Regions from separate parts of the Thalassospira sp. ABD4_177 genome, predicted to be linked through region 2. Evidence: riboswitches for the same ligand, from Rfam matches in the RefSeq annotation. Region 2 holds a riboswitch; the other holds the start of a gene.
What was found. Region 2 has a riboswitch for glycine ahead of gcvT (glycine cleavage system aminomethyltransferase GcvT). Riboswitches for the same ligand answer to the same signal wherever they lie in the genome.

Region 1 (16,366 bases), on a different contig from region 2:
AGATATCTTCAAGCGGCATATAGGATAGCGATCCAGCAAGTCCGGCATCATGGGCATCACCCGCCCCGGTTAGATTGAGACCCGGACGGACGCGGCGTTGGGCACCAAACCGATCGGTCTGGTAAATGCCGATCCTGCCCGGGGTTGCGGCATCAAGATCAAGGAACGGCCCCACGGTAAAACCAAGATCGGGGGACGGCGAATAGCCAAGCCCGATCTGGGCATTCATGCCGTGATCAGCACGCGGCGCGCCGCCGAATTCAAGCCAGTATTGTGAAGGGTTTTGCGGATCGCTTGGCGCGGGTGCCAGCGCAATGCCATAGCGGGAAGACGGGGTGAGCCCCTGATCAAAGCCGGGCGGGAGTGTTGATGAAATGCCGTCGGGACCAAAGGCCGAACCACCCGGAACCAGCTGCATCCCGGTTTTTGACGGCGGCACATTTTCAAGCGTTTGTGCCCATACAGAAGGGTTCTGAGCCAGACTTGCCAAAAGCAAGGCCGTCAGAAACGTCAGGGTCCGGTGTCTTTTTACCCAATTTAACCACTGCAGCTTTGTCATGTCGACTGTTCCCACAGGTGATTGAGCAACCACAAAAATCGAGGCAACAGCCAGACGGCGTCTCGTCCCGGACGCTTGAATGGTGTGATTTTGTCGGTCCCAACCAACAACCGCCCAACCCGTGCCGCGTTCTTGGCGCGCGGCAAAACATCATCGGATTTATGACGGACGGGATTTTATGGCGTGAAGATATCCTTACGTGTGACCGGGCTTTGGCCGGTCAGGATGTGCTCTTGCTCAGAAAGTCCCGAATTGCGTCGATTTGCGCTTTATCATTTAAGTGGGGTGCGTGCCCGCAGTTCGCCACTGCAAAAACCGGCATTTCCGGTTTTTTCTGCTTCATCTTATCAACAATCGGTTTGGGAATCAGGTCGGATTTCTCGCCACTGATTAACATGACCGGGCAGGGTAGGGCGTCGAATTCGGCCCAAGCATCAAACTTATCAATATGTTCGGCAAAGACCCGCATCACTTCCGGGTCGTAATGCATCATGAAATTACCGTTCGGTAGACGGCGGACCGATCGCGATGCCAAAAAGGACCAGGTCGCGTCGTCGACCACCCCGAAAGAGGCATAAACAAGCCGGACAAGCTGTTCGACCTCATCAATGGTTTCAAATTCCGGTGACGCCCCGACATAGGATTTGATACGGGCAACGGCATCGGGATCAAGTTCCGGTCCAATGTCATTGAGAACCAGCCGTTCGATCCGCCCGGCGACCTCGGTCGTGGCGTGAAGGCCAATCAACCCGCCCATCGATGTGCCAATCCAGTCGCAGGTATCAATGTTGAAATGATCAAGCAGTTCAAACATCTGTGCGACATAAAAAGGCACGGTGTATTCCGTATCCGGATCGCTGGCCCAGCCAGAGAAACCACGCCCGATCATCGATGGGCACAGCACATAATATTGATCGGTGAAATGCGGCGCGACATGGTCGAAATCATCGGCCAGGCGGGCAAGCCCGTGCATCATCAAAAGCGGCCGGTTGGCCGGATCGCCCCATGCCCTGACATGGACCTCATACCCGCAGCATTTGACGAAATGTTCGCGAAAGTCGACCATGCGGTGCTCCTTGTCAGGGATGTCTGGTTCTGACTTTGATCGTTATGCGGATTTTTTGCACGCGATCATGAACAGTCGGTTGAACGGAAACAGGGTGCGTCCGTCATCGCGGGACGGATAAACCTGATTAAGGCGTTCCTTGTATTTCTTGGTAAAGGTCTCGCGCGCTTCGTCATCGGGCAGGGCGGCCATGACCGGCCGCAAGATGGTCGAACTGGTCCAGTTATAGACCGCATCCGGACCGGTCAGGACATGGCAATACTGGGTTTGCCACAGATCGATGTCGTCACAGGCCGGTGCGAGCACATCAAAATAATCGCCCGGGCGCATGATGCGTGCGGCATGCATGGCGGTTGCCACTTCCTTGCGCCAGTCCATGCCGGCTTCGCCGATCAATTGATGGCTGGGTGCCAGGAAATTGTTGGGCACCTGAATGGCAATGATGCCGCCGGGGCGGATATGCTCAAGAAGGAGGGGAAACAGTTTCGAATGATCGGGCACCCAGTGAAGGGCTGCATTCGAAAACAAAAGATCAACCGGTTCATCTGGCTGCCAGTCGGCAATGTCGGCCTTTTGCCAGGTGATGTTTTCATCACGCTTGCGCGCGGTTTCAAGCATCTCGTCTGAAGAATCAACCCCGATGATGTCGGGTCCGTCCGTTGTGCCCGCCCCATAGGCATCAGCAAGAACGGCGGTCACCGATCCCGGACCGCAGCCAAGATCGACAATGTGACGGGGTGAAAACCCGTTTGCCGGTTTGGGCAAACGTGAAATCAGATCGATGGCCGGTCGCAGGCGCTCATTGCCAAATAAACCGTAACGGGCAGGGTCCCAATGTGTATTGCTCATGGGAAACTCTTATCGCGTTTCGGGAGTCGTTTGAAGCATTGAGGTGACGAAACCCCAAAGACTTGCGCCCCGAACCAGAGAACGGGGCGCAGCAAACCGGACCCGAGGTCCTGTCACATTCCGTCAGCGATCAGTGATCAGCTGCTTCGAGCTGGTCATAATGGCCTTTGATCAGGTGGAACATGAACAGCACGGCGCCAATGAACATCGTAAGGCCGACGAAGTAGGAATAGCCGTCGTGCGAACCTGACGCATAAAACAGGCCAAACAGACCGACCACGATGGTCAGAACACCAAAGATCAACCGATCCATACCCATGCTGGAACTCCTCTAAGCCGGATGTGAGTTATAATAAGCAAAATGTAGCGAAAACTGTGCAGCGATCAAGCCGCAAACATCGTTTTATGCCCGACCCATTTCACGAATTCTTTGCGGTACATCATGAAATTCGGCCGCAATTTGAAAATAAACCGGCCTTTTGAATGGCACAATCAGGTCAGGCAGGGTCGCCAGATCATTCCAGCGCCAGCTATCAAACTCCGGATGCGGAACATCAATATTGATGTGCTTGTCTTTGCCGGTGAAGCGCATGGCAAACCATTTTTGCTTCTGGCCGCGATACTTGCCCTTGAACGCCTTGCCAATCAGATGCTCTGGCAAGTCATAGGTCAGCCAGCTTGGTGTTTCGGCAACGATTTCGGCCTTGTTGGTGCCGATTTCTTCTTCGAGTTCGCGCATGGCGGCCTCAACCGGGGTTTCACCATCATCAATGCCACCCTGTGGCAATTGCCAGGCGCCTTCAAACCCGAACCGGTTGCCCATCCACACCAGGCCGTCAGCGTTAAACAGGGCAATGCCGACACACGGACGATAGGGAAGATCGTCAGCCGTGACTTTATCGGGGGTAACGGTTTCCGTCTTTTTGGGTTTATCGGACTTTTTTGCCATGATTTCTCCTGACGGACGGGCCGGGTGGTCCGGCATCTGTCACTCGTTCTCGATTGTGTTGGCGGGTTCTGCGTTTTCTTCTTGGGCTGCCTGCTCGGCCATGACTTCACGTTCTCGTTCTTCGGCTTCAAGGCGGGCGGCTTCGGCCTCGTCAGCGGATTGCGCGGTGACTTGTTGGCCGGTAATTGCACTGACCGGGACAAGAACCACACCCTGCCGGCGCAGGCGGAAGGCCCAGTTGCGCAGGCGCTGGATCGTGACCGGATAGGATTGGGCAATCCCGACAGCAACGCCGGTACGCTTGGCCATTTCGACCAGTTCGGCCAGACGGCTGTCGATCTGGCGGCGGCTTGGCGTCTCGTCAATGATCACATTGCCGATTGCATTCGGGGTGTCGGCATTTGCCGCCAATTGTGCGCCGTAACTGGCGACACCGCTGCCCGATCCTTCGACATACATCAGACCCGTGCGCGAGATGAATTCGATCACCGGGCGAATGGCACTATCAAGGCTGCCAAATTTCGATCCCTGACGGCTGACCAGTCCAGCATATCCCGGGAAACGCGCCAGAAGCCATTCCAGTCGGACAAGGTTTTCACCCTCTGACAGGGATGTCAAAAGTGCACGCGGGCCGGGGTCGGAAAGCGGGAAGTCGGCCGGTTCCATCGGAAGTTCAAGGAAGACTTCATGGCCCATGGCGCGTGCTTCGCGGGCAACCGTTTGCAGATCCCGGGCATAGGGCGAGATCGCCAGTGAAATGTTAAGCGGCAGATCATTGATCGCCGTTTCGGTACGCTGTTCGTTCAGGCCGACACCGGTCAGCATCACAGCGACAACTGGTGTGTCTTCGGGCAGTTCAAACGGGCGCTTATAGGCATCAAATGGTGTTGTGCCATCATCGCCAATACGCGGGATCCGGCCAAAGCTGCCTTCTTCATCAAGTCCCGGCAGCGGTGCCGGACGCAGCGGATCGGGTTCGATCGGTTCGTCAAGCGATCCTTCTTCCTCGATCAGGGCGGCGAGCTCTTCGGGCGTCGGGGCGTCGTTACCATTGGTGCCGTCCGCACCCGGCGTGCCGATGAGATCAGAGACACCATCAAGGTCGCCTGCAATGTCTTCGGCAGACTGGCCGTCGCCATTTTCGCCGTTGGCGGCTTCCTGTGCGGCGCGGTCGCGATCCTGAACGTCCTGAACGCCGCGTGCGATTTCTTCTTGCAGTTCACGCTCTGTGCCCGGAACCGTCATCGTTGATTCAGGTCCGCCGGTATGGAAAAGCCGCCAGCCGGTTTCAGGATCCAGGATAGGGATCATCGCCACGGCGGTTGCGCCAAATGGTGACAGGAAAAGCGTAATGATCAGCATTTTTGACAGCCAGCTGCGCCGTGATTTCGGGCGCTTTGGCAGTCGTTTGAACTGGACTTCTATCGGCAGTTCGTCAAAGGGCAGGTCATCAAGATTGACGTCATCTTCATCTTCGTCGGCGTCAGTCATCCCCTCGCCAAGGTCTTCGGCCAGATCATCGGCCATTTCCCCGTCGATGTCGCCGTTCTTCTTTTTTCGGAACGGCAAGGAATTTAGGATTTTCCTGAACACGAACAGTCAGTCTCTCACGATGCCGGGCCCACCCTTATCCATTCGGACGTGGGCCAAACAGGGAAATACCCCGGATCATGTCAAGCGCACGTGATAGCTGATAGTCATCAATCGCCAGCTGCTCGGCCTCGTCACGGCGGGAATTTGCATCCTGTTCCGCATCGGTGATGCCTTCGTCCTCGTTGCGAAGCGCCCCGCTAAGGGATGCTTCCGAGCGACGGGTATCGGCCTCGATGCTTTCGACACGTGCCTGCGGAACGATGATGTCCGGCACGATGCCCACTTCCTGAATTGATTTGCCTGACGGCGTGTAATAGCGCGCCGTGGTCAGGCGAAGGGCGACGTTGCCCGGCATTGGCAGGATGGTTTGAACCGATCCCTTGCCAAAGCTGCGCGTGCCCATGATGACCGCACGGCGGTGATCCTGAAGGGCGCCTGCGACAATTTCGGATGCCGAGGCAGAGCCGTCATTGATCAGAACCACGATTGGCAGACCTTCGCTAAGGTCACCATTACGCGCGTTGTAGCGTTCGGTATTCTGGGTGTCTCGCGGGCGGGTCGAGACGATCTCGCCCTTATCAAGGAAGGCGTCGGATACCGAAATCGCCTGATCAAGAAGGCCGCCCGGATTGTTGCGCAAGTCAATCACCAAGCCCTTGATTTCCGGGCCGATTTCTTCGCGCATGTCGCCAATGGCGCGCTGCAGGCCGCTAAAGGTCTGTTCGTTGAATTTGGTGATGCGGATATAGCCAACATCATCCTTGGGTTCGGCGCGCACCGACTGGATCTTGATCACGGCCCGGGTCAGGGTAACGTCAAACGGGGTTTGTTCGCCCTTGCGAATGATGGTCAGGACAATGTCGGTATTGACCTTGCCGCGCATCATCTCGACCGCATCATTAAGCGTCATGCCACGAATGGCGGTGCCGTCGATGTGGGTGATGAAATCGCCCGGCTGAAGGCCGGCCTTTTCGGCGGGCGTGTCATAGATCGGTGCGATGACTTTGACAAAGCCGTCTTCCATCGTGACTTCGATGCCAAGGCCGCCAAATTCACCGCGGGTATCGACCTGCATTTCCTCGAAATTATCCATATTGAGATAGGAGGAATGCGGATCAAGCGATGTCAGCATGCCGTTGATGGCGGCTTCGATCAGTTGTTTGTCATCGACGTCTTCGACATATTTGCCTTTGACCTGTTCGAACACGTCGCCGAACAGATTAAGCAGGCGATAGGTCTCCGCCGAGGAGGTTGAAGATTGCGCCAAAACTGGCGACGCAAGGCCGAAAGTCATGCCGGTCGCGAGTGCGAGTACTGCCAATCGTGAGGTTTTCATCCACTTACCTTGCCGTTTTTCGAGGCCAGCCATGGAAGCGGATTGATTGCTTCCCCGTCCTGGCGCATCTCCAGATATAGTTTTGGCGAAGTTTCACCCATAATACCAACAGGTTCGCCCGCCAACAGATATTGTCCTACCACACTGTCGAGCCGATCAAAACCGGCGATAAGGCTATGGTATCCTTCGCCGTGTTCGATAATCAAGAGGCGGCCGTACCCGCGGAAGGGACCGGCAAAGACAACTTTGCCGTCAAAAGGTGAGACGACCTGCGCATTTGCGCGGGTGCTGATCTCAATTCCCTTGGATCGGTTGACGGTCAAACCATCCGGACCACGCGATTTTTCACCAAAAAGTGTAACCACTTTACCACTGGCAGGCATCCTGAGGTTGCCTTGCGCCAGGGTAATTGAACTGCCAACGGCAAATTCTTCTTCGTCATTGCCATCGCTGCCGCTGCTCGGAGCATTGCTTGCTGGCTCAGTCTTGCTCTCGGGCGGCGGAGGTGGCGTGCTTTTCGCAATCGTTGTTGCGCCCAGCATATCGGTATCCGGTTCGGTACTTGCAGTCGCGCGCATTTCAGGACGTGCGCGCGGCATCGGCAGGCCTTCGGCACGGTTTTGCAGATTGCGCAAAAGCTCGCCCAGTGATTTGGCCTCATCGGCGAGCAGGCTGACCGCCTTGGCGGCTTCTTCGGCTTCGGCCTCTGTCTGGGCGCGCAGGCGGCGCTTTTCATCCAGCAGGGCAGCAAGGGATGTACGTTCCTGCTGCAATTCATCGGTCGCACTGGCGACATCACTTCGCCGTTCCCGGATGTCTTCACGCAGTGTTGCGATTTCCGTCAGTTCCTTGCGCAGATCACGTGCATGTTGCTCGACCCCGGGCAAGGCGGCCTTGAGCAACACGGCAGAGCGCAGGGTATCCTGCGGTGATGTCGGCAGGGCAATCACGGCTTCAGGCGGGGTGGTCGACAGGCGCTGCAGAGCCATCAGGATGCGGGCATATTGCCCGGCCTTGTCCTCAAGGCTGGTGGCGGCAGTTTTTTCGCGCGCTTCAAGCGTTTCGAGCTGATCTTCGAGATCGGTCAGCGTGGTTTCAAGGCGCTGGGTACGCCTGGCAACTGAAATCGCTTCGGACTGAAGGGCTTGTTCCTCGGTCCAGAGTTCACGCGATTTGCGCGACAGGAATTCTTCCTGTTTTTGCTGTTCGGAAAGCTGGCTTTCGAGTTGATCAAGCTGCTGATCAACCTTTTGCAGCGATTGGGCAAAAGAAGGCGCTGCCCCGTTCGCCATGCACAGCACAAGTGCAGTCATAGCGAACGGGGCGATCTTCGAGACTGATTTAGCTCGCAAGAAGCGCGTCATTCTGTTTCAGGCCCTTCAGCAAGGGTTTGCCGGTCATCTCGGCCGGTTGTGGCACGCCCAGCAATTGCAGCAAGGTCGGTGCGACATCGGCCAAACGGCCATCTTCCAATGTTACCCCTTCCGGAGCGTTAACAAGGATGGTCGGAACGAGATTAAGCGTATGTGCCGTATGCGGTTCGCCGGTTTCGGGATCGACCATCACTTCGCAATTGCCATGATCGGCGGTGACAAAGGCAACGCCGCCGACCGATTTGATCGCGTCAATCACCTTGCCAAGGCAGGTATCAACCGCCTCGGCCGCCTTCATGGCGGCTTCAAGAATGCCGCTATGGCCGACCATGTCCGGGTTGGCGAAGTTCAAAATGATGGTGTCGTATTTTTCCGCCTTGATGGCCGCGACCAGTTTTTCGGTCACTTCGGGGGCGGACATTTCCGGCTGCAGGTCATAAGTCGCGACTTTGGGGGATGCGACCAGAATGCGGTCCTCGCCCTCAAATACCTGTTCTTCGCCGCCGTTAAAGAAGAACGACACGTGCGGGTATTTTTCGGTTTCGGCGATGCGAAGCTGCTTCATGCCGGCCTTGGAAACCACTTCGCCAAAGATGTTTGGCAGGGTCTGCGGCGGATAGATCGCATCCATGTATTTTGCATGTTCGGACGAATATTCGACCATCCCGGCCTGCACGGCGAAGTTTACCGGCGTGCCGCGATCAAAGCCGTCAAAGTCCGGCGCACAGAGGGCGGCGAGAATTTCACGCGCCCGGTCGGCGCGGAAATTGGTCATCAAAAGACCGTCGCCATCCTGCATGCCGGCATAATCGCCAATCACGGTCGGCAGAACGAATTCGTCGGTGGTGTCAGAGCCATAGGCATTGGCAATTGCGGCCTCGGCACTTTCAGCCGTGCGGCCGTCGGCATAGTTCGTGCCCTGAACCATGGTGAAATAGGCCTGGCTGACACGTTCCCAGCGATTGTCGCGGTCCATCGCATAATAGCGGCCCGTAACCGTCGCGATTTCAATATTGGCATCGCCTATCAGGGTGCGGAATTTCTCAAGAAACTTGGCGGTACTTTTCGGCGGTGTGTCACGGCCATCAAGATAGGCGTGGATTTTCACCGGCACGCCCGCACCGGCGATGATTTTGGCAAGGGCTGCCATATGCGCCTGATGGGAATGCACCCCGCCTTCGGACAGAAGACCGGCAATGTGGCAAACGCCCTTGGAATCGGACAGCTTGGCGATGATCTTTTTGACGGTCTCGGTTTCGGCGATGGTGCCGGTTATGACCGCCTCGTCAATTTTGGGCAGTTCCTGCATGACGACGCGGCCAGCACCGAGGTTCATGTGACCGACTTCCGAGTTGCCCATCTGACCTTCGGGCAGACCGACATCCAGACCGCAGGCCTTGAGGAACCCGGTCGGATTGTTGGCGTAAAGGTCATCCCAGACAGGCGTGTTGGCAAGCGCAACAGCGTTGTTCTTGCTTTCTTCGCGATAACCCCAGCCGTCCAGAATGCACAGCACCACAGGGCGCGGGCGCTTTACGGAATTCTTGTCAGTCACGTTCATAACCCCCCAGATAAAGGAAAAGGCTGAATGTCCCGTAAATATGGTGACTTAGGGGATATTTCGCCATCAATCCCGTCACGCGGGCAGGGTGGGTCTACCTTCGCGCACAACAGGTACATGAATTACACGGGCAATTTAGCACGATTACCGGTGCTTAACAGCATCCACCGCAGAAAATTTTGCAGATGCAAACCAGTTCTTTTGACAGTGTCTAAAGACGCAGATAGTGTTCAATCTGACGGTGAACCTCTGAGGTGGCAGAAATGCCATTTCGCACCGTGACGGGAGAGTTCGGATATCACGCGATTTGCATGATGTGCGGCGCCGAAGGAGCAATGCCTCATAAACACTCTCAGGCAGATGGACCGTCACGGATAGAGGCTCTGGAGAGAGAAATCAAAAAGCGTCAGGGAGAAGGCGCGAGATGGTTTCCACCGAAGGATGAACGCCAGTTATCCGGTCTTGATCGGACGATGGCGGATAATCTCAGGTCAAGGGACAGAGGGGGCAAAAACACCGGTTCGTAAACAGCGCGAAAACAAGCGCTTTATTGAGCCGTGAAGGAGGCCCTTGATGACAAATCCCGCAACCGATCCCTCTTCGGGATCGCAAGACAATTCCCAACATGACGTCAACCTGTCGGTTGTCGACCTTTACACCATTGGCATCGGCCCATCGAGTTCGCATACGGTTGGCCCGATGCGCGCGGGATATCGTTTCTGCCTTGAGCTGGAAGCACGCAATCTTTTGCAAAATACCGGCAGTGTCGTGGTGGATTTGTATGGCTCGCTTGCCCTGACCGGCAAGGGGCACGCTACCGATACCGCCGTCATCATGGGGCTGAATGGCAAACGCCCGCGCAACATTGATCCCGATGATATCGTGCCAACCGTCACGGCGATTGATGAAACCAGCCTGTTGCAGCTTTACGGGCAGTATCCGGTGGCCTTTAACCGCGATACCAATCTGGTGTTTCATTTCACCGAAACCCTGCCGCAGCATCCCAACGGCATGCGCATTACCGCCTTTGACCGCGATGGTGTAAAAATCCACACTCAGGAATATTTCTCGGTCGGGGGTGGCTTTATCGTATCGAGCGACGACCACGGTGCGGAATATTCCGGCGATAACATCACCCTGCCATTTCCGTTCTCCTCGGCCGATGAGCTGATGGAAATCTGCAAGCGAGAAGGTCGCTCGATTGCGGAAATCATGATGGAGAATGAGCAAAGCTGGCGCAGCCCGGAAGAAACCATCGCCTTTGTCGATCGTGTCCATGATGCGATGATGAGCTGCATTGATCGCGGCGTTCGCACCGATGGCATTCTGCCAGGCGGACTGAACGTCAAGCGCCGGGCATCAAACCTTTATAAGGAACTGACCGAAAAGCCCGAAGCGGGCCTGCGTGATCCACTCACCGTGATTGACTGGGTCAATCTTTATGCGCTTGCGGTCAATGAAGAAAACGCTGCTGGCGGGCGGGTTGTCACCGCGCCGACCAATGGTGCTGCGGGCGTTATTCCGGCGGTTCTGCGCTATTACGAAAAGTTTGGTGCCAACGCCAATCAGCACAATATCCGTGAGTTCCTTCTGACCGCGGCGGCCATCGGGTCGATCTATAAAAAGCGTGCCTCGATCTCGGCCGCTGAAGTTGGTTGTCAGGGGGAGGTCGGGGTGGCCTGTTCGATGGCGGCTGGCGCACTATGTGCGGTTCTAGGTGGCACGCCCGAACAGGTTGAAAACGCCGCCGAGATCGGCATGGAGCATAACCTTGGCCTGACATGCGATCCGATTGGCGGGCTTGTGCAGGTGCCGTGCATCGAGCGCAACACCATGGGCGCGGTCAAGGCGATCAATGCCGCACGTCTGGCATTGCGCGGTGACGGACAGCATACCGTGTCGCTCGACAAGGTGATCGAAACCATGCGTCAGACGGGACTCGACATGCAAAGCAAGTACAAGGAAACCAGTCAGGGCGGCCTTGCGGTCAATGTCAACGTGGTTGAGTGCTAAACCCAATTCTTAAGAATAGGGCAGAAAACCGGGCTTTTTCGCATGTGTCATGGAAATGACCCGGTTTGCTGCGATTGTTTCTTGCGACTTGTGGTTGGTGTTTTGCTATGATTTGCCGATTAAAAATAGGGGCAAAGACCCCAATATCGGTTGGACATAGACATGAGCAAAAAACTGTTCCGCATTTATATCGCGGTCAGTCTGGATGGCTTCATTGCGCGCGCCAATGGTGCGGTGGACTGGTTGGGCGAATACGACCCGGCCGAATTCGGCTTTGATGACTTTCTGGACTCCGTTGGCACGCTGATCATCGGGCGAAACACCTTTGATCAGGTGATGGAATTTGGCGACTGGCCCTATGAGGCCCGTCGCACAATCGTACTGACATCGCGCGATCTGCCCCGGGACCGGCCCGCCAATACAGAGGCCTATGGTGGCAGCATCATCGAACTGGTCGATCAACTGCGCGACCGCCGGACCGGCGATGGCGACATCTGGGTCGTTGGCGGCGGCAGTGTGGTGACACAGTTCCTGTTTGGTGGCTTTGCCGATCAGCTTGATATCTTCACGATCCCGGAAGTGCTGGGCTCGGGCATTTCATTGTTCGGTCAGGATGCCGGGGGACTCAAGCCCCGCCTGCTGGCATCCGAGCGATACAATTCCGGCGTCGTGCGCAGCCAGTACGGTTTGGCATAGGGTGTTTCGTTTGACTAGGCACGGAGCTTGGGCGTTTTCAGAGAGTAGCTAGGTCTAATAGTGCTTCTTCGAAGACGCCTTTACTCTTGCATGTGATCCCATCGGCTCCAGCACCCTGCTCTTGCGTGGAAAAGGATACTTGAGAGCTATTCATTTCCTGATGGTAAGCGGTGACCCCGGTTATCTTCACTTGAATGTTCAACACATAGCTAGCATTAGCCCGCATGAGAGTCTGAGACGAATTCAGTGGGGCAATATAAATGTTTGCTCGTCCTTCAAGGCTAGTTTGCCTTACTCGATCTACTATGTGATTTGTGCCTTCGACGCCAAGCCAATGACTGGAGCTACCCGCAACAGGATAGGTAAACGTTTGGGTTCCGCGAGCAGGGTGCTTGGACGTAATCGTTGTAGTGCCGCATTCGACATATTTTGTCGGGTCATTGGCTGAAAACGAGACGTTGATAATCCTACTCTCTTTAGAGATGTTATTGATTACGAAGAAACTTTGGGAGAGTTCTTTTACATATTCATCCCACACAGCTTCGAAGTCTGCTTCTATCGTGATCTCGTTTGTGCCTAACGAACTGGAAAGGTCCGGTGGGGAATAGTTTACCTGACTTCCAGCACACCCCGAAATCACCAGAACTGTCGACAAAGCTAACCAAAGGCGTACCGAAATCCGGCGGAACATTGCAACCCCCAAGTGTTATTTCTTCTGAGAAGAATATTACTTTGAGATCGCATTGAAAGTTCTCTTAAGGGTAGCTGCTTAAATCTCTTCAAGTGCCTCAAGCGATTCCGGCAGGATCTGACCGCCATCGACGACGATTTGCTGGCCGGTGATATAGGCCGCTTCATCGGATGCAAAGAACAGAGCGGCATTGGCGATATCCTCGACACTGCCCAGACGTTTGAGCGGGATCGAGTTCGCCATGGAATCAAGATATTCCTGACCAAGATCTGCCAACCCTTCTGTCATGATATTGCCAGGCATGACGGCATTGATCGTTGTGTTATAGCGTGACAATTCCATGGCCGCCGTCTTGATAAAGCCAAGCTGGCCGGCCTTTGATGCGCCGTAATGCGACCAGCCCGGATAGCCCGTGACCGGCCCGGTGATCGAGGATGTTATCACCACGCGGCCCTTGCCGGTTTTTTCGAAATAGGGGATGCAGGCCTTGACGCACAGGAAGCTGCTTTTGAGGTTGGTCGACATCACCTGATCCCAATCATCGGCGGTCATATCAACCATCTTGATTTGCGGGAAAATGCCGGCATTGGCGCACAGGATATCAATCCTGCCAAAGGTCTTTGCGGTGTATTCGGCAAGCGCGCTTACCTGATCGAAATCCGACACATCACACAGGAACTTGTCAGCGGTGCACCCGGCGGCCTTGATTTCATCGACGGTGGCTGCCGCGTCCTTTTCGGTGCGGGCGGCAATCATGACCTTTGCCCCCTTGCTGGCAAATACCATGGCAATGCCCTTGCCAATGCCCTTTGAGCCACCGGTGACGATGACGCTTTTGCCGGAAATCGAAGTCAGCATGGTCGATCCTTTCGTGAAGTCATTAGGCAATGCGCCTGCGCCAGATGCGTATTGTGCTGCGGATTGCCGGTTCTCTGATTGTGCGCTGCGTTATGTTTCCTTGATGATTGGGCGAAATATTCCATGATGCAACAAAAAATGTTGCAAGTTACACATTTTGTGCCGCATTATTCACAAAATGGCACGGAAGCAGCCCTGAAACGGCGTGATAACCCGTTTTGCGCGGTCACGATAAAGCGACAGGAGGCATCGGTTGGGCGGCATTTACGATGACAACATGATTGATGTTCTGAAAAAGGGCGCGGTATCGGTCCTGCCCGGTTGGGGCATGGGCGCCAATACCGATGTGTCGCTTCTGACCGTTTCGGAGAACGCGACTTTTCTCGCGACCGATTCTGATAGTGGCGCAAAGCTGATTTTGCGGGTGCATCGGCCGGGTTATCACACGCGGGCGGAAATCGAATCAGAGCTGGCCTGGATCAATGCCCTGCGTGCCAGCGATATCGTCGATACCCCCAAGCCGCGCCTGCGCAGTGACGGATCATTGGTCGCCGAATTTGATCAGGACGGGGTCAGTCGCCATGTGGTTGCCTTTGATTTCATGAGCGGTGAGGAACCCTCTGCTGATGAAGCATTGGTCGATGGCTTTTTCAAGTTGGGTGCGATCAGTGCACGTCTGCATGGACATGCGCGGCAATGGACGCGTTCGGTCAATTTCGTGCGCAAAAGCTGGACGTTTGACACAACGCTTGGCGCCAACCCGCATTGGGGGGATTGGCGCGCGGCCCCCGGTCTTGATGATGACGGCTTGGCCGTGCTTGAACGGCTTTGTGTGCATCTTGATCAGAAACTGGCCGCCTTTGGCATGGGCAATGATCGCTATGGCCTGATCCATGCTGATTTGCGTTTGGCGAACCTTCTGGTCGATGGTGATCGGCTGGGCGTGATTGATTTCGATGATTGCGGCTTTGGCTGGTTTGGCTATGACTTTGCCGCTGCAATCAGCTTTATTGAGCTCGATCCGATTGTCCCGGCCCTGAAAGAAGCATGGATTGAAGGGTACCGAACTGTCGCGCCGTTTTCGGCTGCTGACGCGGCAATGCTGGATAGTTTTGTGATGCTGCGGCGTTTGCTTTTGACCGCATGGATCGCAAGTCATCCGGAAACACCGACGGCGCAAGAGATGGGCACGGACTTTACTGCCGGAACCCTGCAAATGGCGCAGGATTATCTCACCGCCGAGAGTGCGAAATGAAACCTGCGCGCCCCATCCTTGATATGAATGCCTATGATGGCAAAACGTCCATCGGTCCCCCACCGACCGGTGATGACCTGTTGTCGCGTCGGACCCGGAATTTCGGGGCGGCATCGGTTTTGTTTTATCGTGATCCGATTGAAATGGTGTCGGGGTCTGGCTGTTGGATGACGGCGGCAGATGGTACGAGCTATCTTGATTTTTATAACAACGTTCCCTCGGTCGGGCATTGCCATCCACGCGTGGTTGCAGCCATGGCCGATCAGGCCGCCAAGCTTAATATCAACAGCCGTTATCTGCATCAGACGACCGAGGAATATCTTGATCGGCTCAAGGCGACATTCCCCGATTACCTTGAAAATATTGTCCTGACCTGCAGTGGCAGCGAGGCCAATGACCTTGCGCTGCGCATTGCCGGGCGGGCAACAGGGGCGCGCGGCATCATCGTGACCGAGTCCGCCTATCACGGTAATACGAGTGCAGTGACAGAGATTTCGCCATCGGCACTCAAGCGCGGCAATCTGCCTGATCATGTCGTTGCCGTTCCGGCACCGGGCAAGCTGATCTATGGCGATGATGTCGCCGCCGGCTTTGCCGATGAAGTTCACAAGGCCGCACTGGTTTTGCAGGATCGCGGCCATGGTGTTGCGGCCCTGATCGCAGACAGCATTTTTTCAAGTGACGGTGTCTTTTCAAATCCGCGCGGGTTCTTGCGGCTGGCGGTGGCGGTGGTTCATCGTTGCGGCGGGATTTTTATCGCCGATGAAGTCCAGCCGGGCTTTGCGCGGACCGGGGATGCGTTTTGGGGCTTTGATCGCCACGATGTCGAACCCGATATCGTCAGCATGGGCAAGCCTATGGGCAATGGGTTCCCGATGGCTGGTATTGCCGTGCGCCCGGAACTGCTAAGCGCATTTTGCGAGGATGTCGGATATTTCAATACCTTTGCTGCAAGCCCGGTGGCATCGGCAACGGGCTTGGCGGTTTTGAATGTCATCTTTGATGAAAACCTTCAAAGCAATGCAGCACTTTGTGGCAAGTCACTGCGCGAAGGGTTGATGCATCTGGCCGATATTGATGGTCGCATCAGTGATGTGCGTGGGGCCGGGTTGTTCCTGGGTGTCGATCTGTCCCCTGATGGTGATTCGGCCAAGCCCAGCGGGCAGCTGGTTGGTGATGTGATCAATGCCATGCGCGAACATCGCGTTCTGATCGGGGCGGCCGGGAAATATGGTCAGACGTTGAAAATCCGCCCGCCACTGTGCCTGAAATCGTCAGAGGTTGATTTCTTTATCGAGGCGCTGGCGAAGTCGTTGCGGGCCTGCCGCTAGGAAAGCGCAACCGGACTGAATTCGGGTGTTAGCTGCTGGCGGCGGCCTTGATCGTGCAGCCGCTGGCACGGATGGTTTCGCCCAGCACGCCCATCGGATGTTCATCCGTGACCAGAACGTCAACCGACGTCCAGTCGCAATAGCGTGCCGGGAAGGCCTGATTGAATTTGGTGTGATCTGCAACGATCATGCTGCGGGTCGCGCGTTCCATCATGACGGAATAAACATCAGCCGCC
Region 2 (16,366 bases):
CGGGTGTCAACATCCATGCCCACCGTGTACATGTGGTGCGCCCAGACGATAAAGCCGACAACACCGATCGCCACCATCGCATAGGCCATCCCGAGATAGCCGAAGACCGGCTTGCGCGAGAAGGTCGAGATGATGTGACTGATGATGCCAAAGCCCGGCAGGATCATGATGTAAACTTCCGGATGCCCGAAGAACCAGAACAGGTGCTGATACAGGATCGGGTCACCGCCGCCGGCCGGATTGAAGAAGTCCGTGCCAAAGTTACGGTCGGTCAGAAGCATGGTAATCGCGCCACCAAGAACCGGCACCGCCAGCAGCAGCAGGAAGGCTGTGACCAGCATCGACCATGCAAACAGCGGCATCTTGTGCAGGGTCATGCCCGGCGCACGCATGTTGAAAATGGTGGTAATGAAGTTCACCGCACCAAGGATCGAGCTGGCACCGGCAAGGTGCAGCGCAAAGATCGCAAGGTCGACAGAGGCATCAGGATGCCCCAGCACGCCCGAAAGCGGCGGATAAACCGTCCAGCCGGTCCCCGCACCACTGCCCACCACAGCTGAGAGCATCAGCAGAAGGAAGGCCGGCACGATCAGCCAGAACGAAATGTTGTTCAAACGCGGGAACGCCATGTCCGGCGCGCCAATCATGATCGGAACAAACCAGTTGCCGAAACCGCCAATCATGGCGGGCATGACAACAAAGAAGACCATGATCATGCCGTGTGCGGTCACGAGCACGTTGAAGAAATGGTGATCTTCAATGATCTGGGTTCCCGGCTGTGCCAGTTCCATACGGAACCACACCGAAAACGCGCCACCGATCAAACCGGCGATCACAGAGAAGATAAGATAAAGCGTCCCGATATCTTTGTGGTTGGTCGACAGGAACCAACGGGTAAAGAAGCCCGGGGTATGATCGTGATCATGTGTGTCAGCGTGAGCCATCAGTCTCTCCCTCACTCTGCCGATGCCACTGATACCGCAGACGGCAGATCAGCAGATGCGAACTCTTCTTGGGCCTTGGCTACCCAGGCCTCGTATTCTTCCATGGTAACAGCTTTGACTGCGATCGGCATATAGGCGTGGTTCACGCCGCACAGCTCAGAGCACTGCCCATAGAATGTCGTACCGGCATACTCGCCTGGAATGCGGGTCCAGGTTTCATTGAGACGGCCAGGAACGGCATCAAGTTTGATGAACAGCGAAGGCATGGCCCAGTTATGGATCACGTCGTCAGACGTCATGATCAGGCGAATGTTCTGGTCCACCGGCAGGACAACGGGATTGTCCACATCCAGAAGGCGGTTCATGCCCTCTGCAACGGCGGTTTCTTCATCGATCATCAAGGAATCAAACGTGAAGTTGCCGTTATCCGGATATTCGTAGGTCCAGTACCACTGCTTGCCAATGATCTTGAGCGTAAGATCGGCATCCTCGACACGGTCTGCGAAATACAGCAGGCGGAAGGACGGGATTGCAATCACAAGGAGGATCAGTACCGGGACAACCGTCCAGACCACTTCAAGAAGGGTGTGGTGGGTCGTTTTCGACGGCACGGGGTTGCGTTTCGCGCTGAAGCGGAAAAGAACATACAGCAGCAAAAGCAGGACGATCACGGTAATGATCGTCATCAACCAGATCAGTAGATTAAAGAATTTCTGGCCTTCAACAGCCACCGGTGAAACCGGATCCTGCAGCCCAAGCTGCCACGGCTCGGGCTGACCAACAGCAAGTGCTGCACTGTCAAACCCGGTAATAACCGCCAATCCCAACAACAGAATGGGAAATAGCTTCTTGATCGACATGCGAATCTGCCCCCTCGCATTACATCTCAAGGCGATATGCCTCACTCTTCCCCACCTCCGTCTCTTTGAACTGACCGGGTTTCAAGGTTCCTTCTTGGAAGCTTTCCACCATATCAACCAAAGATTAAAAATTGACGGACCGGAGCATTTCCTCTGACATATCTTATTCTTAAATAGCCTGCACATGAAAGTACATTGGTAACGCAGGCAAATAGCGTATCTTCGGCACCTGTTCCAGAAAAAACCTCGCTGCGTTGCACAAAAAATGTATTTGATAAGATATCAAATTAGCGCTCTGGTTTTAGCTGAAATCGTTCTAAACACCCACCCTTGGATAGAAAAACCGCCATTCCTTTCGGCCGGATTTTCCCATAGTCAGGTTTGCTGCTTTGCAATATATGCGCAAAAGACCTTAGAATCACTTCAACCAATGGCTAAAGCCGTTTTGTTGTAAAACGTACGGCGCTGAAACGTCATCCGATCGACACAACGTTACGGCATCCTCGACGCCTTGAAAGACGGCCCGTTTTTTTTGCCGCACACCGCACAAAAATCGGTTTTGCAAACGATTCGGCGCCCGAATTTGGCACCCTGTTATTTCCCAAAAGCAAAAATACGGACCGAACCCTTTAATTGGGCGGGCTTTTCCCCAATATCAAGGATAGAAATTCGGTTGGATATATCAGTTTTGCGGACTATTCTACCCACACGTATGCATTCCCGATGTTCCGTGCAAGACAGCCAGACTGGCCCTTGCCCGATGCAGACGGTACAAAGACAGAGGTTCGTCTATGGCACGCTCAGGAAGTAAAAGACTATTTACCGCAGAAATGCGGTTGCTCAACAAACTCGAAACCATGAGTGACATGGTCGCCCTGCCGACCGAAATGCCGACCGATCCGAATGGCGCTGCCGGTGGTGCCGATATTTCAAGCCTGCATACCGCGATCGAGGATCTCAAGCTTGAACTGCTTTCCGACATCCGGGTGATGATGGAGGAACAGAAAAAGGCAAACAAGGCCGCCGCCCCGGACGATAATGAACAGGCCGATGCCCGCAATGAGCTCCGCCTGGTGAAAAACGAAGTCCGCGCGCTTGCCAATTCCATTCAGGAAACCAAAAAGGAAATCGCCGCCCTTTATACCGCGCCCGAGGATGACAGTGGCACGCGTATCAATATCGTGAAGGGTGAACTTGATTCCGTCGTGGCCGCGACCGAAGACGCGACCGCCAATATTCTTGAGACCGTCGAAAAGATCGATGCAGTCGCCCATAATATTCGTTCTGCAGCACCAGACGACTATACGCAAGGGCTGGCAGACGACATTGTCGAGCTTGTGGTCAAGGTGTTTGAATCCTGTAACTTCCAGGATCTGACCGGACAGCGAATTACCAAAGTCGTCAATACCATGAAATATATCGAGGAACGCGTTACCCGCGTGATCGAGATTTGGGGCGAAGACGACTTTGATGAATTCGACCTGCCGCCAGATCCCAAGGGCCTCGACAATCTGGACAAAACCGTCACCAAGGCACCGCAGAACGCCAACCGCGTTTCGCAGGATGAGGTTGACCAGATCTTCTCACAGGAAGAAATCGACGCCCTGTTCGATTGATCACATCGAACCAGCACAAAACACAAAAGCCTGCCAAGCTGGCAGGTTTTTTCTTTGGGTAATTAGCAGGATTTGGAAAAGCCGTGCTCAGGCGTGTCCAGCTTCGCCAGACAAAAGCTCCGGGGCAAAGCCAAGCCGCGAGAACGCCTGCTCCCACTTGTCTTCGCAATCGGTATCAAACAGAAGATCCGCATCGGCATCGACGTGAAGCCAGCCATTGGCAAGGATTTCACTTTCAAGTTGCCCACTGCGCCATCCGGCATAGCCAAGTGCCAAAATCCGGCTTTGCGGGCCTTCACCGACCGCAATCTGTTCAAGGACATCAACCGTGGCCGTTACCGACACACCGCGATCGACATGCAGGGTGGCTTCGTTCGAGAAATCGGTTGAATGCAACACAAAGCCACGGCTGCTTTCAACCGGGCCGCCGAAATGCACCTGAATGTCTTCGATGGTCGGTGCCGGGCGCGCAATGCCAAGCTGTTCAAGCAGTTCCGGGAAAGTAATGCTGTCGATCAGGCGGTTGATCACAAGCCCCATCGCACCATCTTTGTTGTGCGCACAGATATAGACCACACTTTGCGAAAAGCGCGGATCACGCATTCCCGGCATCGCGATCAAAAGCTTCCCGCCAAGATAATCGCCTGTGTCTATACCTTCACCCATATCGAAACTTTCTCTCCTGTTTCATAAAGCCTAGCGCGAATGCCCTTCCATTACCATCAAGAACCCCGGAAACCGCGATAATTTGTCGTTTGACATTTCTGCTTCCCATATAGGCCATGTAGGCAGCAAACCTGTCATACGCCAATGAACGAGGTCGCATTTGCTCTGGATCATGCCAAGCCACACGACAGCTGTGTTAGTGATAGGACGTTCACATAGTCGTGGCTTGATTTGAACGCGGGCTCGAACTACGCCTGTTTTGTGCCACAAGTTTGGCCCACACTGCGCCAACCGCTTTTCGTGCTTAAGGAACAACACGTGATTCGCCACCTGATCGTCCGCCTGACATGTATGTTTGCCCTCTGCCTTGCGACCATCGGCGCGACAACCGCTGCCATGGCGGCATCGGATATGGCAACCGACTGGATTGACGAGGATTTCACATCTGTTCGCCTGATCAGCGCGCAAACCGAAACCGGCGGCAAAGAAACACTGCGTCTCGGCCTTGAATATGAATTGCAACCCGACTGGAAGATTTACTGGCGCAGTGCCGGTGATGCCGGTTTCCCGCCGCAGCTGGACTGGACCGGATCGCAAAACGTTGGCGACGCAAACATACTGTGGCCTGCCCCGCATCGCTTTTCGATCTTTGGTCTGGAAACATTCGGCTACAAGGATCAGATCATCCTGCCGATTGATGTGACGATCCCTGATCTCGCACAGTCCGTATCGATCCGTCTCAATGTTGATTATCTGGTCTGTAGCGACATCTGCATTCCGGCAACGGCCAACTTCAATCTCGACATTCCCGCAGATGCCGCTGGCAGCACCGGCGGATCGATCACCAGCCCCCATGCCCATCAGATCGAAAAGTTTGTCTCGCGCGTGCCGCTCACGGGCACCGGCCTTCCCATCGATGTCACAAGCCTGACCACGGCAAACTCGGGCGATCAAACCAGTCTCCGCCTTGCTGTGCACGGCCTTGATACTGCTGGTGTCGCCATTGACGACATCATTATCGAAAGCGACCTTCGTGCGGGCTTTGGCTTGCCAAAACCTGCGGCCACCAACGACAACAGCTCTGAGACCAAATATTTCGACATCGCTGTGATGGGGCTAAGCGAAGACCAGTCGCTAAGCGATGAAGCCGTTACCGTCACGGTCATTGCCGGTCCGCTTTCCATCGAACAAGACCTGATCGTTGGTTCTGTCGACGCAGGCACGGTTGCAACGGCATCCTCCACATCGACCGCGGGCGCAACCGATGGCATGAGCTTCTGGATGATCGGCCTTTTTGCCCTGCTGGGTGGCTTGATCCTCAATGTCATGCCGTGCGTTTTGCCAGTCCTGTCGATCAAGGTCATGTCCGCACTCAAGGCCCGCGAACAGGACATCAATCGGGTGCGCGTTGGATTTCTTGCCAGTGCGGCCGGGATCATCACATCTTTCTGGGTGATTGCCGCTGTTCTGGTAGGCATCAAACTGGCCGGGGGCACGATTGGCTGGGGCATTCAGTTCCAGCAGCCGCTTTTCCTGACCGTGATGACGATCATTCTTGCCCTGTTTGCGCTTAATATGTGGGGCCTGTTTGAGATTTCCGGCCCGGATCAGCTTGGCAACGCGGCCAATGATGCCATCACACGCAGCGAAAGCCACGGCCGCCATATCAGCAGCAATTTCCTGACCGGGATGTTTGCCACCTTGCTGGCAACCCCCTGCTCTGCCCCGTTCCTCGGCACGGCTGTCGGATTTGCGCTGGCCGGAAGTGTGTTTGATATCTTCTGGATCTTCACGCTGCTTGGCATTGGGTTGGCCCTGCCCTATTTCGCCATCGCCATCCAACCGCGCGTGGCCCATACCCTGCCCAAACCGGGGCGCTGGATGAATGGTGTCAAATTCGTTCTGGGTCTTGCCTTGATCGGCACGGCCATCTGGCTGCTTGGCGTTTTGTCGATCCAGATCGGCATGGGTGGCGCGGTCGCGGTTGGGCTTGGGCTGATTGCGGGTGGTATTTTCATCTGGGTACGCAAGCGCACATCAAACCTGCGCCCGCGCTTTGCCTTTACCGCGCTTGCTGTCGCGGGCTTTATGGTCGCCCTGTTTGCGCCAGGCTTTTCCAAGCCGCCATCATCACCCAGCGCGTCATCAGGCAACAGTACCCTCGCCTGGCAGGCTTTTGCGCCGGACACCATCGATACGCTTGTGGCTGATGGCAAGACCGTCGTGATTGACGTTACCGCAGAATGGTGTGTCACCTGTCAGGTCAACAAGAAACTGGTGCTCGAAAAACCTGATGTCAGCGCCGCACTTTCGCAGGACCGTGTCGTTCTGATGCAGGCCGACTGGACCCGCCCGGATCAACAGATTGCCGATTATCTGGCGTCCTATGGCCGCTTTGGTATTCCGTTTAATGCCGTGTTTGGCCCAGCGGCCCCCGAGGGCATCCTGCTTTCCGAATTGCTCAGCGTGGATGAGGTTCTTGGCGCGCTTGAAGATGCAAAGGTATCAGCAAGCCTTGCCAGCTCGGCAGAGTAATCACATTTGGTTGGCGATGCCTATTTTAACCATCCCTGTCTGCAGGCAAGGCCTTCACGGGAACAAGTCCGAACATACTGACGTTAAACGTCAAGCAGATGACAGTTCTTAAAAACTCTGCGTGAATGCATTGAATGCCAAGCAGATTTAGTGTTTGATTCGGGCATGCGATCCAGCGCGCAGTCAACGGGATTGCGCCAAATAACGGAGATACCAATGACCATTTCGATCGGTTCTGAACTCCCGGAAGTTACCCTTTTCCGCGCAACCAGCGACGGCCCCGAAGCCGTCAATTCCAAGGAATTCTTCGCAGGACGCAAAGTTGTCCTGTTTGCGGTACCGGGTGCCTTTACGCCGACTTGCTCGGCAAAACATCTGCCGGGTTTTGTCGCCAAAGCCGATGAGATCAAAGCCAAAGGTGTCGACGAGATTGCCTGCCTGGCATCCAATGATGCCTTCGTGCTTCAGGCATGGGCAGATGCCGAAAACGCAGATAACGTCACCATGCTTTCGGATGGCGACCTTGCGTTTGTTGATGCGACCGGCCTTGAGCTTGATCTGACCGGGCGTGGTCTTGGCAAACGTGCCAACCGCTTTGCCATGATCGTCGAAGACGGCAAAGTCACCGATCTTGCGGTCGAAGAACCCGGCGCATTTGACGTTTCAAGCGCCGAAGCAGTCATGGCCAAACTCTAAGGCCAGCCTGCTTTTCAACATAAGCCAGAAGCGCTTAAAGCTCCGCATCAACTGCGGAGCTTTTTGCATTCCAGATACAGTGTCCGGCCACGTGATTAGCGCGGCAACAGGACCGGTATCGGATCTTCCTTGCTGTCAAAATCGCATTCAAAGGTCGGGTTGGCGTGTTTGGCAATGTAATGCACAACACCTTCCCGGAAGCTGCCCTTGATCGGCGACCAGCTCATATAAACGCCACCGCGGGTATCATATTCGCGAATGTCGGGATCACGCGCCAGCTCGGCAAAGCTGTGGCCAAGATCCTCTGTTGCACCTGCAACAAGCCAGGACGGCTTCAAACCGCCATGCCACAGCAGATAAACACCACCCGTGCCATTCAGACCAAGCTCTGAAACGTCGTCGAGCATAAACAGTCGATAGTAATCCCCACGCGGGCTCTTTCGCCATTTGATATCTTGCGCCTTAGGCTGGCGAATAGCACCAAGAGACCAAAATCCCATACTAACCTCCAAGCACGTCAAAACACGTGCAACCGAATGTTACACGCATCCCAACTTAGCTTCTTATTCTTATAGGTAAGACTTTACCTTAACATATGTAAACGTTTGATTGACAAAAGACGCTGCACAAACGCCTGCCATTTCTCAAACGAAGAAGAGATAGCTAACGCTACTACCTTAAATCACAAGGTAAAACCAAGTATTTTTCGAGTTATTCGAACAACTTATCGATATCGTCCTGGCTGATACCCTCGCCATCAAGCTGCGGGCCGTTCAAAAGATCCGCATCTTCGGGCCGTGCTTCTTCCTCAACTTCGGGTATTGGCAGTTCGCTAAAGGCCTCTTCACCCCAGATCGAGATCATGTTGTGGACACGCTCCTCAACGAACTCAAGCGTGCTGACAACCTTGTTGATGCGCTGTCCGGTAATGTCCTGGAAGTTACAGGCTTCGAAAATCTTGGTGACGATAAAGGCAATCTGTTCGACGTGATCGGCGACAAAGTCACTTGGTGCCGAGTTTTTAAGCGTCATTGTCAGATCATCGATCTGCTCGGCAGATTCCAGAATGGTGTGGGTCGCCATCTCGGTATCCTTGACGATGGCATCAAGTTCCGAGGCAGCACTGACAAGACGGTCATCCTGCGCCTTGGGATGGCGCAACGAGGCAATCTGAACCTTGGCCTTGTGGATGTGCTCGTTCATTTCCTCGATCTGGGTGCGAATCAGTTCCAGATCATCGTGATCCGGCTCGGCAGCCCCCGGACGATTGGAATGCGTCGGGTTGCTTGTCACCGGGTCCGGCAAGGCATCCATAGGGGCATCATTTGATGCTTCTGGCGCTTCGAATGCACTTTCAGCGGTCGCTGGTGCAGCACCTGATGCCATTGCCTGACGCAATTGCGAAACTTCGCCACGCAGGGCGCGGATTTCATCAAGCACCGCCTGGGACATTCCGGCGTTATCGGTCTCACTCGTCGCTGCGGGCAGGGAAACTGGCATCGGTTCGCCTGCACCCATTCCACTTTCCAGCGTCGGGTCGAAAAAGGAATCCGACCAATCTTCAACCACACCGCCGGTTCGTTCTTTAAGACGACGTTCGGCAGTGAATACTTTTTGCACGCGACGAGACATGACTGATTTCAAACCTCCGGAACGGACAGCAGTCCGACCTCTAAATCCCCAAACGCGTCTTTGATGACGTCGTTCATTACAATTCCGACAAGTATAAGGGTGCAGATTGCGACAAGTCCAATGGGTTTCAAGTCCAAGTCCTTGAAAAAGAACACCCCGGCCAGAGACCGGGGTGTTTCAAACAGCAAGGTTGCTTGGGTTATCAAGCTGTTTCAGGCTTCCAGCGCAAAACCGGCTTCCGTGCGGCTGCCGTTTCATCAAGGCGTCTGCGCGGTGTCAGATACGGTGCATTCTTGAAGAATTCCGCATCACCCGACTCGGCCTTGGCAACAAGAGCCAGAATCGCATCGCAGAATTGGTCGATCGATTCCTTGGTTTCCGTCTCGGTCGGCTCGATCAGCAACGCACCATGCACGACCAGCGGGAAATACATCGTCATCGGGTGGAACCCTTCGTCGATGATCGCCTTGGCCAGATCCAGTGTCGAAACACCGGTATCCTTCAGGAAGCTGTCATCAAACAGCGCCTCATGCATGCAATAGCCCGGGAAGGCAACGCTGAGCTTGTCTTTCAGACGGGCCAGCAGATAGTTCGCATTGAGAACCGCATCACCCGATGCCTGACGCAGGCCGTCTGCACCGTGGCTTTTCATATAGGTCAGCGCACGAATGAACATGCCCATCTGACCATGGAAGCCTTTCAGACGACCAAATGGCTGCATGCCATCGTCTTCGTCTGCGGTTTCGACCAGATGGAAACCGTCGCCCTTTTTGACGACATAGGGGATCGGGGCAAACGCGGCCAGTGCATCGGAAAAGACGACCGGTCCGGAACCCGGGCCACCACCGCCATGCGGGGTCGAGAAGGTCTTGTGCAGGTTGATATGCATCGCATCAATGCCAAGATCTGCCGGGCGTACGCGACCGACAATGGCGTTGAAGTTCGCACCATCGCAATAGAAATACCCGCCCGCTTCATGCACCAGATCGGCAATCTTGCGCACATCACGTTCAAACAGACCGCACGTGTTCGGGTTGGTCAGCATGATCCCCGCCACATCATCGCCAAGCTTGGCTTCGAATGCAGCCAGATCAACACGGCCATCCTCGGTTGCCGGGATCGAATCAACCGTAAAACCACAGGCGGCTGCCGTGGCCGGGTTGGTCCCGTGCGCAGATTCCGGCACCAGAACGCGACGACGGTTTTCACCGCGCGCATCAAGGGCCGCACGAATGGCCATCATGCCGCAAAGCTCACCCTGTGCGCCCGCTGCCGGGGACATGGAAACAGCCGGCATGCCGGTCAGAACCAGAAGCCAGTGCGCGCAACTGTTGATCAGTTCAAGCGCGCCTTGAACGGTGCTTTCGGGCTGCATCGGATGCAGATCGGCAAGACCGGGCAGACGTGCGACCTTTTCATTCAGGCGCGGGTTATGCTTCATAGTACACGAACCCAGCGGGAAGAACCCGGCATCAATGCCATAGTTCTTCTGCGACAAGCGCGTGAAATGACGCACGACCTGCGGTTCGGACAGGCCCGGAAGGCCAACGTCGCTGTCACGATCAAGACCGCCAAGACGGGTTTTCGTGCCTGCCGGTTCGGGCAGGTCAACACCGGTGCGGCCGGGCTGGCCCTGTTCAAAGATCAGCTGCTCTTCAATGACAAGGCCGCGGTTGCCGGTATGGGTTGTGAAATTCATGCCAGCGCCTCCTTCAATGCGTCCGCAAGGGCCGCGATATCCGCATCTGTGTTGGTTTCAGTCACTGCCACCAACAGGTAGTTATCCAGATCCGTTCGGTTCGGATACAGGCGCGACAGTGGCACACCCGCCAGAACACCCTTGGCAACCAGTGCCTCGACGACTTCTGACGCCGGTTTGGTCAGCTTGACCGTGAACTCGTTAAAGAAGCTGTCATTGACCACCGACGCGCCATTGACTGCGTCAATCGCATCGGCTGTCTTGCAGGCATTTTCATGGTTCAGGGTTGCCAGACGACGATAACCGTCTTCGCCCAGCAGGCTCATGTGCACCGTAAAGGCCAACGAACACAGACCGGAGTTGGTACAGATGTTCGACGTCGCCTTTTCACGACGGATATGCTGTTCACGGGTCGAAAGTGTCAGAACAAAGCCACGCTTGCCGTCCTGATCAACCGTCTCGCCACACAGACGACCGGGCATCTGACGCACCAGTTTCTGGGTGGTGGCAAACAGACCGACATACGGTCCACCATAGTTCAGCGCATTACCGATCGACTGGCCTTCACCGCAAACGATATCGGCACCAAAGCTGCCCGGTGATTTGACCGCACCAAAGGCAACCGCCTCGGTAAAGACCACGACCAGAAGCGCCCCCTTGGCATGGCAAAGATCGGCCAGTTTGGTGTGATCCTGAATGCGACCAAACACATCCGGGTACTGCACAACCACACAAGCCGTCTGATCATCGATCAGATCATCAAGCTCGTCGGCCGTCGCCTGATGTTCGGGATGCCCATCACGCCCGGCGACTTCGGTGTCGCTATACTGGCAATAGGTTTCCGTCACTTCGCGGTAATGCGGATGCAGACCACCTGACAGAACCGCTTTTTTGCGACGGGTAGCCCGGCATGCCATCAGCACCGCCTCGGCACAGGATGTCGCACCATCCCACATCGAGGCATTGGCAACATCCATCTCGGTGATCGAGGCAACCTGGGTCTGGAATTCAAACAGATACTGCAATGTACCTTGCGCGATTTCCGGCTGATAGGGCGTGTAGGCGGTCAGGAACTCACCGCGCTGGATCACGTAATCGACCGTGGCCGGAACATGGTGGCGATAGGCACCTGCCCCCAAGAAACTGGGCACGCTGGACGCCCCCATGTTTTTCCCGGCAAGGGCCAGCATATCGCGTTCGACCTGCATTTCGCCGAGGTGGGATGGCAAATCAACAGGCTTATCGAGCAACGCGCCGTCAGGCACATCACTATAAAGTTCATCAACTGATGCTGCCCCGATGGTTTCAAGCATCGCAGCGCGATCAGCGCGTGTCAGTGGGAGGTAACGCATGCTTAAAGACCTTCGACGAAGTCTTTGTAGGCTGCTTCATCCATCAGCTCATCAAGCTGGGATTCATCAGCAAGGGACATTTTAAAGAACCAGCCTTCTGATTCCGGGGCTTCGTTGACCAACGCCGGGTTGGCATCAAGCTCTTCATTGATTTCAACGATCTCGCCGTCAAGCGGAGCATAGACGTCGCTGGCCGCCTTGACCGATTCAACCACGGCTGCATCACCATCCTTGGTCAGCTTTTTGCCAACTTCCGGCAGCTCGACATAAACAATGTCACCCAGCGACTGCTGCGCGTAATCGGTGATGCCAACGGTTGCCACACCATCTGCGAACTCGATCCACTCATGTTCTTGCGAAAATTTCTTTGTCATTTCCCTTTGTCCCTCTTGATCAATTCAATGCCAATGCGGCGTCGCCGCGCTCTCAATAATTTCGGATACTCAACCGCGGAAATAGCGATGCGGTGCAAACGGAAGCTCAACCACCTCGGCCGGGCGGGCCTTGCCGCGCACCATCAGGTCGATCTTGGTTCCCGGTTCGGAAAACTCGATCGCAACATAGCCCATCGCGATCGGACCATCGACGGTCGGGCCAAACCCGCCTGACGTGATCTCGCCAATCTCTTCGCCGTCTGCATTCAAAATCTGGGTATGTTCGCGGGCCGGCGCCTTGCCTTCGGGCTTGATGCCAACACGCTTGCGGTCTGCCCCATTTTCCAGCTGCTCCAGGATTACGTCAGATCCCTTGAACCCGCCTTCGGCCCGGCGACGTTTGTTGATGATCCAGTTCAGATCGCCTTCCACCGGGGTCGTGGTGGTGTCAATGTCATTGCCATACAGGCACAGACCGGCTTCCAGACGCAGAGAATCACGCGCACCAAGGCCAATCGCCTCGACCTCGTCCTCGGCCAGCAATTTACGCGCAAGCGTTTCGGCATCCGCATTGGGCACCGAAATCTCATAACCGTCTTCACCGGTATAACCCGACCGGGTCACAAAGCACGGGATGCCTGCGATCTCGATCTCGGCAAAGCTCATGAATTTCAGATCAGCAACCACTGGCGCAAACCGTGCCAGCACCTTGGCCGCATCCGGGCCCTGCAGCGCCATCAGCGCGCGATCATCGATTTCTTCAAGGGATACACCATCACCAAGATTGGCCCGCATGTGAACAACATCGTCACCCTTGCACGCCGCATTGATCACCAGAAACAGGCTACCGCCCGCATTGGTAATCATCAGATCGTCAAGGATCGTGCCATCGTCCTGGGTAAAGGCGGAATAACGCGTGCGACCGGGTTTAAGGATGGCGATATCACCGGGCACAAGCTTTTCAAGCTCTGCCACGCGGTTTTCGCCGGTCAGGCGTACCTGCCCCATATGCGAGACATCAAACAGGCCAGCCTTTGCACGGGTATGAAGATGTTCGCCCTTCACACCAAGCGGGTATTGAACCGGCATGGCATAGCCCGCAAACGGCACCATTTTGGCGCCGAGTTCAACATGCAGGTCATAAAGGGCTGTTTTTAGCGGTTCGGTCTGTTGATCCACTCTTCCTTCTCCGGGACAATCGTTGCGAAACATAGCCGACCACTGGCCAACCACATTCCCCCTCTGTCTCGGAGCCTGAAAGAATCACAGCCAATGGCTAAACCGGTCTGCTTACATCTTCGGCGAGGTGCGTTCTGATCAAGCTGATCACAGCACCTGCTTTCCAGAGTCCCATCTCCGCGCGGTCCTGTTGCCTGAGAGTTTCCGGGGTGGTTGCTCCTTCGGCGTCCGCATATCCAAAAGGACTGCGGCCTCTCCCACGGGGATCAATTGGGTGTGTTTCTGTTATACGGGGTTCCGCGCAAACCGACCAGCCCCTATTTTCCCAAAGGGGGCTGTCGACCGGCCCGAAATACCAAAACTTCCCAATAAATCAATCAGTTCCGAAGCGGCGATTATATTCCAGCTGCTCCGCACTCAGCTGGAAACCGAGATAGATTTCATAATCCGGACCCGTCCAGACATCATCAAGCGGCACTGAAAGTGTCACCTGCTCATCGCGGATCCGCGCCATGTTCAGATTGTCGGCAAAGGCCATATTGATGTTGAACACCGACTTCTGGATGAAGTTGCCATTCGGGTCGCGAAGCGCAACGAAATACTCGAACTGCACAGTGCGATTTTGCGCCGCCGGTCCAAGCTCGGCGGTGATGATCGGGCTGATGATGACATCAAGTTCCTGGTCATCCAGATCATAGCCGCAGTCACCGATATAACCGGTAAATTCCGCCTCGACGATCACATCGGTCAGATCGCGGCCACCGCCACTGAACTCGACCAGCTTCGCCGTATCCTTTGGCAGATAGGCGGCCGGGCAAACTGGTACGGGCTGTTCTTCGAACGGGTTTCCGCCGCCGCACGCACTTAGCAATCCGCCAAGCGAGACCATACCAAATGCAAAAACGCGCCGAAGTCCGTTACCGATTGTCATCCAAGCCTCTATCAAACCAAATGTTTTCAGGCCTGTGTCTTATCCGAACGGCCCGCTCGCAGTCTATTCCCTCACGGGTGTCGGCACAACCCGCTTCAACGGGTCGCGGGAATAGAAAAGCTCAAATTTCCGGCCACAACACACGGCCCTTTTGCCGCAGAGTCATTGCACCACATGATCAGGCGGGTTATGTAACGACAATGTTTGAAAAATGCGTCGGGAACGCCCGCACGCGATTGGGAAAGCCGGACCTGTATCATGTCTGACAAAGCCAGCCTTCAGATCGTTCTCGCCAACCCGCGCGGTTTTTGCGCCGGGGTTGATCGCGCCATCGAGATCGTCGAAAAGGCGCTCGAAAAATATGGTGCGCCGGTCTATGTCCGCCACGAAATCGTCCACAACAAATTCGTGGTCAATCGCCTGCGCGACATGGGTGCGGTTTTTGTCGATGAACTTGATGCCGTTCCGGACGGGGTTCCGGTGATCTTTTCGGCCCACGGCGTACCGAAATCCGTGCCCGAGGCCGCCGAAACCCGCAAGCTTGAATATCTTGATGCGACCTGCCCGCTGGTCTCGAAAGTCCATCGTGGTGCCGAGCGTCATCATGCGGATGGCAAGCATATCCTTCTGATTGGTCATGCCGGTCATCCGGAAGTCATCGGCACCATGGGCCAGTTGCCGCCGGGCAGCATGACGCTTGTCGAAACCGAACAGGACGCCGAAACCATCGAAATTTCGGATCCGGACAATCTGGCCTTCGTGACCCAGACGACCCTGTCGCTTGATGACACGGCCAAGATCATCGAAATTCTGCAACGGCGTTTCCCGTCGATCTCGGTCCCGAAAAAAGAAGATATCTGCTACGCCACGACCAACCGTCAGCACGCGGTCAAACTGATTGCCGAAAAGGCCGATGCCATTCTGGTTCTGGGCGCGCCGAATTCCTCGAACTCCAACCGGCTGGTCGAAGTCGCCAAGCGCGAAGGCTGCATGCGATCGGTTCTGGTTGAACGCGCCAAGGATATCGACTGGTCGGAACTTGAAGGCATCAAAAGCCTTGGCATCACGGCCGGCGCATCCGCCCCGGAAGTTCTGGTCGAAGAAGTTATCGATGCCTGCCGGGAACGCTATGACGTGACGGTCGAAACCATCACGCTCACCGACGAGAACGTCACTTTCAAACTACCGCGCCAGCTTGCCAGCTAACTGCTTACTTTTAGATCAGGACGACAATAAAGCCCATGGCCGTCTATACCGATGTTTCAGACGAGGATATCGCCCGTTTCGTTGCCGAATACGATATCGGTGAAGTGGTTTCTTTCAAGGGCATAGCCGAAGGTGTCGAAAACACCAACTTCCTGCTTCAGACCAGCATCGCGCCCTTTATCCTGACGCTCTATGAAAAGCGGGTAAATCCGGATGATCTGCCGTTTTACCTTGGACTGATGGATCACCTGTCAGCCAAGGGGCTGAACTGCCCGACCCCGATCCATGGCACGGATGGCGTGGCCTTACGCACACTTTGTGATCGCCCGGCCGCCATTACATCTTTCCTGCGCGGCATGTCACCGCGCCGCATCCAGCCCCACCATTGTGCCGGTGTTGGTGCAGCCCTGGCACAGCTTCACACCGCCGGTCTCGATTTCGAGATGCACCTGCCTAATGCACTCAGTGTGTCGGGATGGCGCTCACTGTTTGAAAGCTGTCAGGAACACGCCAATGACGAAGTTCCGGGTCTTGGCGACATGATCCGCGAAGAGCTCGACTATCTCGAAGCCAACTGGCCGCATGAACTGCCCAAGGGCGTCATTCATGCCGATCTGTTTCCCGACAACGTTTTCTTCTTCCCGGGCAAGGAAGAAGTATCCGGCCTGATCGACTT

Region 1: another riboswitch for glycine. It lies ahead of ACXAF0_RS04740 (L-serine ammonia-lyase); the one in region 2 lies ahead of gcvT (glycine cleavage system aminomethyltransferase GcvT).

The regions. Positions count from the first base shown of each region.
Region 1 covers NZ_JBSWWO010000001.1:1,019,393-1,035,758, forward strand. The annotation lists gene ACXAF0_RS04695 (hypothetical protein) at 1-559, opposite strand, end outside; gene ACXAF0_RS04700 (alpha/beta fold hydrolase) at 780-1,625, opposite strand; gene ACXAF0_RS04705 (methyltransferase domain-containing protein) at 1,668-2,474, opposite strand; gene ACXAF0_RS04710 (hypothetical protein) at 2,605-2,793, opposite strand; gene ACXAF0_RS04715 (RNA pyrophosphohydrolase) at 2,878-3,423, opposite strand; gene ACXAF0_RS04720 (divergent polysaccharide deacetylase family protein) at 3,463-4,992, opposite strand; gene ACXAF0_RS04725 (S41 family peptidase) at 5,051-6,352, opposite strand; gene ACXAF0_RS04730 (murein hydrolase activator EnvC family protein) at 6,349-7,665, opposite strand; gene gpmI (2,3-bisphosphoglycerate-independent phosphoglycerate mutase) at 7,694-9,286, opposite strand; glycine riboswitch at 9,559-9,664, shown strand; glycine riboswitch at 9,668-9,790, shown strand; gene ACXAF0_RS04740 (L-serine ammonia-lyase) at 9,860-11,299, shown strand; gene ACXAF0_RS04745 (dihydrofolate reductase family protein) at 11,462-11,995, shown strand; gene ACXAF0_RS04750 (hypothetical protein) at 12,033-12,686, opposite strand; gene fabG (3-oxoacyl-ACP reductase FabG) at 12,765-13,544, opposite strand; gene ACXAF0_RS04760 (phosphotransferase enzyme family protein) at 13,798-14,799, shown strand; gene ACXAF0_RS04765 (aspartate aminotransferase family protein) at 14,796-16,130, shown strand; gene ACXAF0_RS04770 (DeoR/GlpR family DNA-binding transcription regulator) at 16,159-16,366, opposite strand, start outside.
Region 2 covers NZ_JBSWWO010000003.1:91,731-108,096, reverse strand. The annotation lists gene ctaD (cytochrome c oxidase subunit I) at 1-944, opposite strand, end outside; gene coxB (cytochrome c oxidase subunit II) at 956-1,804, opposite strand; gene ACXAF0_RS16440 (hypothetical protein) at 2,596-3,420, shown strand; gene ACXAF0_RS16435 (YqgE/AlgH family protein) at 3,508-4,086, opposite strand; gene ACXAF0_RS16430 (protein-disulfide reductase DsbD family protein) at 4,405-6,621, shown strand; gene ACXAF0_RS16425 (redoxin family protein) at 6,838-7,317, shown strand; gene ACXAF0_RS16420 (hypothetical protein) at 7,413-7,817, opposite strand; gene ACXAF0_RS16415 (protein phosphatase CheZ) at 8,029-8,949, opposite strand; gene gcvPB (aminomethyl-transferring glycine dehydrogenase subunit GcvPB) at 9,152-10,648, opposite strand; gene gcvPA (aminomethyl-transferring glycine dehydrogenase subunit GcvPA) at 10,645-12,000, opposite strand; gene gcvH (glycine cleavage system protein GcvH) at 12,003-12,374, opposite strand; gene gcvT (glycine cleavage system aminomethyltransferase GcvT) at 12,444-13,553, opposite strand; glycine riboswitch at 13,615-13,722, opposite strand; glycine riboswitch at 13,726-13,823, opposite strand; gene ACXAF0_RS16390 (hypothetical protein) at 13,927-14,484, opposite strand; gene ispH (4-hydroxy-3-methylbut-2-enyl diphosphate reductase) at 14,743-15,690, shown strand; gene ACXAF0_RS16380 (homoserine kinase) at 15,726-16,366, shown strand, end outside.